2 regions of the Stenotrophomonas sp. YJH_SMC_21 genome follow, and region 2 is predicted to be linked to the other one. Evidence: riboswitches for the same ligand, from Rfam matches in the RefSeq annotation. Region 2 holds a riboswitch; the other holds the start of a gene.
What was found. A riboswitch is a leader RNA that binds a small molecule or an ion and turns the genes downstream of it on or off. The one in region 2 is predicted to bind glycine.
Positions count from the first base shown of each region.

Region 1: it holds a riboswitch for glycine, as region 2 does, so the genes downstream of both, gcvP (aminomethyl-transferring glycine dehydrogenase) here and AC5P67_RS01800 (trimeric intracellular cation channel family protein) in region 2, are expected to answer to the same signal.

Region 1 is NZ_JCAFSU010000020.1:13,131-16,509, forward strand. It holds gene AC5P67_RS18560 (multidrug effflux MFS transporter) at 1-862, opposite strand, end outside; glycine riboswitch at 1,162-1,264, shown strand; gene gcvP (aminomethyl-transferring glycine dehydrogenase) at 1,327-3,379, shown strand, end outside.
Region 2 is NZ_JCAFSU010000001.1:400,011-403,389, forward strand. It holds gene AC5P67_RS01785 (nuclear transport factor 2 family protein) at 1-12, opposite strand, end outside; gene AC5P67_RS01790 (hypothetical protein) at 81-623, opposite strand; gene AC5P67_RS01795 (GIY-YIG nuclease family protein) at 645-920, opposite strand; glycine riboswitch at 961-1,050, shown strand; glycine riboswitch at 1,064-1,169, shown strand; gene AC5P67_RS01800 (trimeric intracellular cation channel family protein) at 1,252-1,869, shown strand; gene AC5P67_RS01805 (3-deoxy-7-phosphoheptulonate synthase) at 2,038-3,111, opposite strand.

The sequences.
Region 1 (3,379 bases), on a different contig from region 2:
AACCAATGGACACCTGGCGGGTGGGCGTGGTGTGCCCGGCCATGCGCCCGGACAGGAACGAGCCGGTGGTCATGCCGCCGATGGTGGGGATGAACAGCCAGGCAAAACCACCCTCGCCCAGATGCAGGTGCTGCATCACGAACACCGGCGCCGAGGAGATGTACAGGAAAATGCCGCCGAAACCGATGCTGCCGGCCAGCGCCAGGCGCAGGAACCGCGGGTTGAAACCGATGCGCACGTAATCACGCAGCAGCACGCGCGGTGACAACGGCACCCGTGCCTCCACCGGATGGGTTTCCGGCAGGTAGCGTGCGGTGGCCGCCAGCAGGAGCAGCGCAAACATCACCAGGAACCAGAAAATCAGTGGCCAGCCGGCGCCACTGAGCAGGATCCAGCCGCCGATGATCGGTGCGATGGCCGGAGCGATGCCGAACAGCATCGATACCTGGCTCATCAGGCGCTGCGCGTCGTGTCCGTGGTACAGGTCGCGGATCACCGCGCGGCCGACGATCATGCCGACGCCCGCTGACAGGCCCTGCAGCGCGCGGAACGCCAGCAGCGTGGTCAGGTCGGTGGACAGCGCGCAGCCGACCGAAGCGCCGACGAACACCACCAGGCCACCGAGAATCACCCGCTTGCGGCCCCAGGCGTCGGACAGCGGGCCGTGCGCAAGGCTCATCAGGCCGTAGAACAGCAGGTACACGCTGATGGTCTGCTGCACCGCCACCTCGTCCACAGCCAGGCGCTGGGCCAGCTGCGGGAACGCCGGGAAGATGGTGTCGATCGAGAACGGACCGAACATGGCCAGGCCGGCGAGCAGCAGGGCCATGCGGCGGGTGGAGGGAGCAACAGCGGCGGTCATGGGAAAGGCGTCCGGCAGGGCCATGCGCGGCACGCACGGCGGGCGCCGGTCCCCTGCAGCAGGGACGGCGCCAGATGAATTCGGGTATCCGCCCATCATAGGTGGGGATTGCGCCTGATGCCATGCAGCAGTGCACAAAACGCACGGACGGGCCATCGGCCATTCAGGCGCGGCCTCCAGGACCGAAGGCGGCCGCCGCGCCCGCAACGGGCTATAATCGGCGGGCAACACGGTGGGAGAAGCGGAATACCGCTGCCGAAGGCGCAACGCCCGTAATCGCTCAGGCCCGATACCACCCGTAACACAACTCTGGAGAGACCGGTTCGATCCGGCGCCGAAGGGGCACGAAGCTGCGGTCCGCCGCGCTTTTAAACTCTCAGGCAAAAGGACAGAGGGGCGCCCCGCAGACCGCCGACCGGCGGCTTGTGCCCGTGCGTGTGCCCTTTCCTGACGGATCCTTCGCCATGTCCCAGAACACCCCTTCCCTGCGTGAGCTCGAGCACCACAACGCGTTCGTCGAGCGCCACATCGGCCCCAACGACGCCGAGATCGCGCAGATGCTCGACGTCGTCGGCCACGCGTCGCTGGATGCGATGACCGACGCCATCGTGCCGGCCAAGATCAAGTCGCCGGCACCGCTGGCACTGCCGGAGTCGATGACCGAAGTGCAGGCACTGGCGAAGATCCGTGCGATCGCCGACAAGAACACCGTGCTGCGCAGCTTCATCGGCCAGGGTTACTACGGTACCCACACGCCGAACGTGATCCTGCGCAACATCCTGGAAAACCCGGCGTGGTACACCGCCTACACCCCGTACCAGGCGGAAATCTCGCAGGGCCGCATGGAAGCGCTGATCAACTTCCAGACCCTGTGCGCCGACCTGACCGGCATGGAAATCGCCAACGCCTCGCTGCTGGACGAAGCCACCGCCGCCGCCGAAGCGATGACCCTGGCCAAGCGTTCGGCCAAGTCGAAGTCGGACACCTTCTTCGTGCACGACGCCGTGCACCCGCAGACCCTGGAACTGCTGCGTACCCGCGCCGAGCCCATGGGCATCGTGCTGCGCGTCGGCACCCCGGCCGAAGCGCTGGAAGCAGAAGCCTTCGGCCTGCTGCTGCAGTATCCGGACACCTTCGGCCAGGTCGGCGACTACAAGGCGCTGGTCGATGCCGTGCACGCACGCGGCGGCCTGGTGGCCGTGGCCACCGACCTGCTGGCCCTGACCCTGCTGGCTGCCCCGGGCGAATGGGGCGCGGACATCGTGGTCGGCAACAGCCAGCGTTTCGGCGTGCCGTTCGGCTTCGGTGGCCCGCACGCCGCCTTCATGGCCTGCCGTGACGCCTACAAGCGCTCGATGCCAGGCCGCCTGATCGGCGTTTCGATCGATGCCCAGGGCAACCCGGCCTACCGCCTGACCCTGCAGACCCGCGAACAGCACATCCGCCGCGAGAAGGCCACCTCCAACATCTGTACCGCGCAGGTGCTGCTGGCGGTGATGGCCTCGATGTACGCCGTTTACCACGGCCCGGAAGGCCTGACCCGCATTGCCCGCCGCACCCATCGACTGGCCTCGATCCTGGCCGCAGCGCTGCGCAATGCCGGCGTGCAGGTCGGTGGCGACTTCTTCGACACCCTGCACGTCACCGGCGTGCATGCCGATGAAATCCATGCCAAGGCACGCGCCGCCGGTTACAACCTGCGCGCGATCGACAGCGACTCGGTCGGCATCAGTCTGGACGAGACCACCACCCGCGCCGACATCGTCGCCGTGGCTGCGGTGTTCGGTGCCTCGCTGGACGTCGACGCGCTGGATGCCAGCACCGCCGACGCGCTGCCGGCCGGCCTGCTGCGCCAGTCCGCGTTCCTGACCCACCCGGTGTTCAACACCCACCACAGCGAGCACGAACTGCTGCGTTACCTGCGTTCGCTGGCCGACAAGGACCTGGCGATGGACCGCACGATGATCCCGCTGGGTTCGTGCACCATGAAGCTCAACGCCACCGCCGAGATGATCCCGGTGACCTGGCCGGAGTTCTCGCAGATCCACCCGCTGGTGCCGGCCGACCAGGCGCTGGGCTACAAGGAACTGATCGACACGCTGGAAGCGATGCTGGTCGAATGCACCGGCTACGACGCGGTCAGCCTGCAGCCGAACTCCGGCGCACAGGGCGAGTACGCCGGCCTGCTGGCGATCCGCGCCTACCACCGCTCGCGCGGCGAAGGCCACCGCGACATCTGCCTGATCCCGGATTCGGCGCACGGCACCAACCCGGCCTCGGCGCAGATGTGCGGCATGAAGGTGGTGGTCACCAAGACCGATGCCAACGGCAACGTCGATGTGGAAGACATCCGCCTCAACGCCGAGAAGTACAGCGACCGCCTGGCCGCGATCATGATGACCTACCCGTCCACGCACGGCGTGTTCGAGGAAGAGGTGGTCGAGATCTGCGAGATCATCCACCAGCACGGCGGCCAGGTGTACACCGACGGCGCCAACATGAACGCCCTGGTCGGCG
Region 2 (3,379 bases):
GACGGTGGACATCCGGGTCTCCAGCGCTGAGGGCTGGGCGATCATGGCATATGCAAGCCGCATCCACGCATGGCGTGGATCTACGGCATCAGGCCCATTTCGTCGGTGCCCAGCTGCATGTACATGAACGCAGCGGCTTCTTCAGACATGGGCTGCCCCTGCGGGAAGCTGTCCAACCAGGCGGTGATGCGCGCATGGCGCCCCGCCAGCGCATCCATCAATGCCTGCTTTTCCGCGTCAGTGGCGCGCTCCCGCATTTCATTGCGAAGCACGTCATCGCCGATCCCCCACTTTTCCGCGAACGGGATCAGATCGACCAGATCGGGAGGGACCCGGTCACGACGCAGGTGGATCAGTTCGGGTGTCCTCGGGCCATACGCAGCCAGCTCAGCAGCGGTGCCGATCTGCCCATGCTGCAGTGGCGGTGGCGACGGTGCTTGGGTGCAGGCCAGAAGGGCCGCGCAGGCAGTCAACAGCAGTATCCCGCAGTTCTTCATCGGACGGATCCATGTGTCGATGGGTGTGGCGATCATGGCATGACTGGAAGCGCCCATCCACGCATGGCGTGGATCTACTGTAGAGCCGGGTCCATGCTCGGCTTCACCATCAGGCAGCAGCAACAACAGCCGAGCGTGGGCTCGGCTTTACAGAAGCGCAGGATCCGGCGCCTGCAGCCAGGCCAGCTTGCGTTCGCGCGGCTGCTGCTTGAGCTGCCATTCGGCCCGCGAGGCGGCGGCCCGGTCCGGGTACTCGCGCACGGCCAGCACCCGCAGCGGCGGCCGGGCCCGGGTGTAGCGCGCGCCCTTGCCAGCCTGATGGGTGGCGAAACGCGCGTCCACGTCGGTGCTGATGCCGGCGTAATAGCTGCCATCGCGACATTCGAGCAGGTACAGGAACCACGGGCGGAGGGACGGGGCCATGCCCGGATTATGCCGTGCTGCACTGCAGCGGATATACTGGCGCCCGAATGCAGGAGAGAGGCGCCGCGCTGGCGCCCGCCGAAGGCGCAGGCTCCCATGATCGCTCAGGCCGGTGGGCTGGAATCCCACCAACCATGCATTCGACTCGCCGAGCTGGAGAGAGGTCACCGGGCATGCCCGGGACGATCCGCCGAAGGGGCACGCGGCCCATGCCGCTGAACTCTCAGGCAAAAGGACAGCGGGAGCGGCACCGGTCATCGTCATCCCGTCATTGCGCAGGCAGTGGCGGTAGTCGCGCATGGCCGGCCCCACCGCGCCCGGAGCCTGCCCAATGCTGCTGTCCATCATCTACCTGATCGCCATTTCCGCCGAAGCCATGACCGGCGCGCTGTCCGCCGGCCGCCGCCGCATGGACCTGTTCGGCGTGGTCATGATCGCCTGCGTCACCGCCCTCGGTGGTGGTTCACTGCGCGACATCCTGCTCGGTCACTACCCGCTGGGCTGGGTGAAGCATCCCGAGTACCTGGGCTTCACCGTGTGCGCGGCGCTGATCGCCACCTGGGTGGCGCGCTGGATGCACCACTTCCGCCGCACCTTCCTGGTGCTCGATGGCCTGGGCCTGATCGCCTTCACCCTGATCGGCTGCTCGATCGCGCGCGAAGCCGGCCATGCGATGCCGATCGTGCTGATCGCCGGCATGCTGACCGGCGCGTTCGGCGGCGTGCTGCGCGACATCCTCTGCAACGAGGTGCCGCTGATCTTCCAGAAGGAGCTGTACGCGATCATCGCGCTGCTGACCGGCGCGGCCTACCTGTTGCTGCTGCACTGGGGCGTGGCCGACGCCACCGCGATCCTGTGCTGCCTCGGCGGCGGCTTCGCGCTGCGCCTGCTGGCGATCCACTACCGCTGGGAAATGCCGAAGTTCGTGTACCACGACGAAGTGCATTGAGGTTCGCGCGGCGGAATCCGCACCACCCCGGCGATGTACCTGGCGCTGTCGCTCATGCGCAGCGCCAGGCGCATCGCCGGTGCAGATGGGCCGGTCTCCAACTCCGACCGGCCCTGATCGCGGCCGCACCCCCGCAGGCGCTGGCCGCCATCCACACACGTGCCGCACTCAAGCGGCTTCGGACACCTTCACTTCGCGACGGGCGCGCACGGCCGCGGCCAGTCGCTCCAGCACCGTCACGGTGGTGTCCCAGTCGATGCAGCCATCGGTGATGCTCTGCCCGTAGACCAGCGGTTGGCCTTCCACCAGTTCCTGGCGACCACCGACCAGATGGCTCTCGATCATCACACCGACGATGCGCTGTTCACCGTCTTCCAACTGAACGGCGATGTCCTCGATCACCTTCGGCTGGTTGTCCGGGTTCTTCAGGCTGTTGGCATGGCTGGCGTCGATCATCAGGCGCGTCGGCAGCTTGGCCTTGGCCAGCGCCTGGCAGGCCTCGGCGACACTGCCTGCATCGTAGTTCGGCTGCTTGCCGCCGCGCAGGATCACATGGCAGTCCGGGTTGCCGGTGGTCGACACGATGGCGGTGCCACCCTGCTTGGTGACCGACAGGAAGTGATGCGGATTGGACGCCGCACCCACCGCGTCAGCGGCGATCTTCACGTTGCCATCGGTGCCGTTCTTGAAGCCGACCGGGCACGACAGCCCCGAGGCCAGTTCGCGGTGCACCTGGCTTTCGGTGGTGCGCGCACCAATGGCGCCCCAGGCCACCAGATCTGCGATGTATTGCGGCGAGATCACGTCGAGGAACTCGACGCCGGCCGGCAGGCCGAGCTTGTTGATGTCGCGCAGCAGGCCACGGGCGATGCGCAGGCCCTTGTCGATCCTGAAGCTGCCGTCCAGGTCCGGATCGTTGATCAGGCCCTTCCAGCCCACCGTGGTGCGCGGCTTCTCGAAGTACACGCGCATCACGATTTCAAGTTCCCCGGCCAGCGCGTCACGCAGCGGCTTCAGGCGCTGGGCGTACTCGATGGCGGCCTTCGGGTCGTGGATCGAGCATGGGCCAACCACCACTGCCAGGCGGTCGTCACGGCCATGCAGGATCTGGTGCAGGGCCGCGCGCGAGGCGCTGACGGTGTCGGAGGCTTCATCGTCACACGGCAGCATCGCCAGCAGCTGGGCAGGCGGTGTCAGCGGTTCGATGGTGCGGATACGCAGGTCGTCGGTGTGCGGGGGCATTGGGGGAGGTCTCCGGAACGTTGGGGGTCCCCAGCGTGGCAGCATGAAAAAAGCCGCCAGGTTCGCTGGCGGCTTTCGGGAATGCGTCTGAAGCTTTCTTCAGGGTGAGCGCAGTCCTTCCTCCGCCAGTGGCTTCGGAAAGTAATACCAGTAAAAGCGGGTGGCGGCTGCGTTCATGGGTTGTATTGATAGCACAGCTTTTGCGCAGTGCAAAATGTTTCATCCGCAACTGGGGACGCGGTTCAGCGAGATGCGCGCCGGCCCTGCC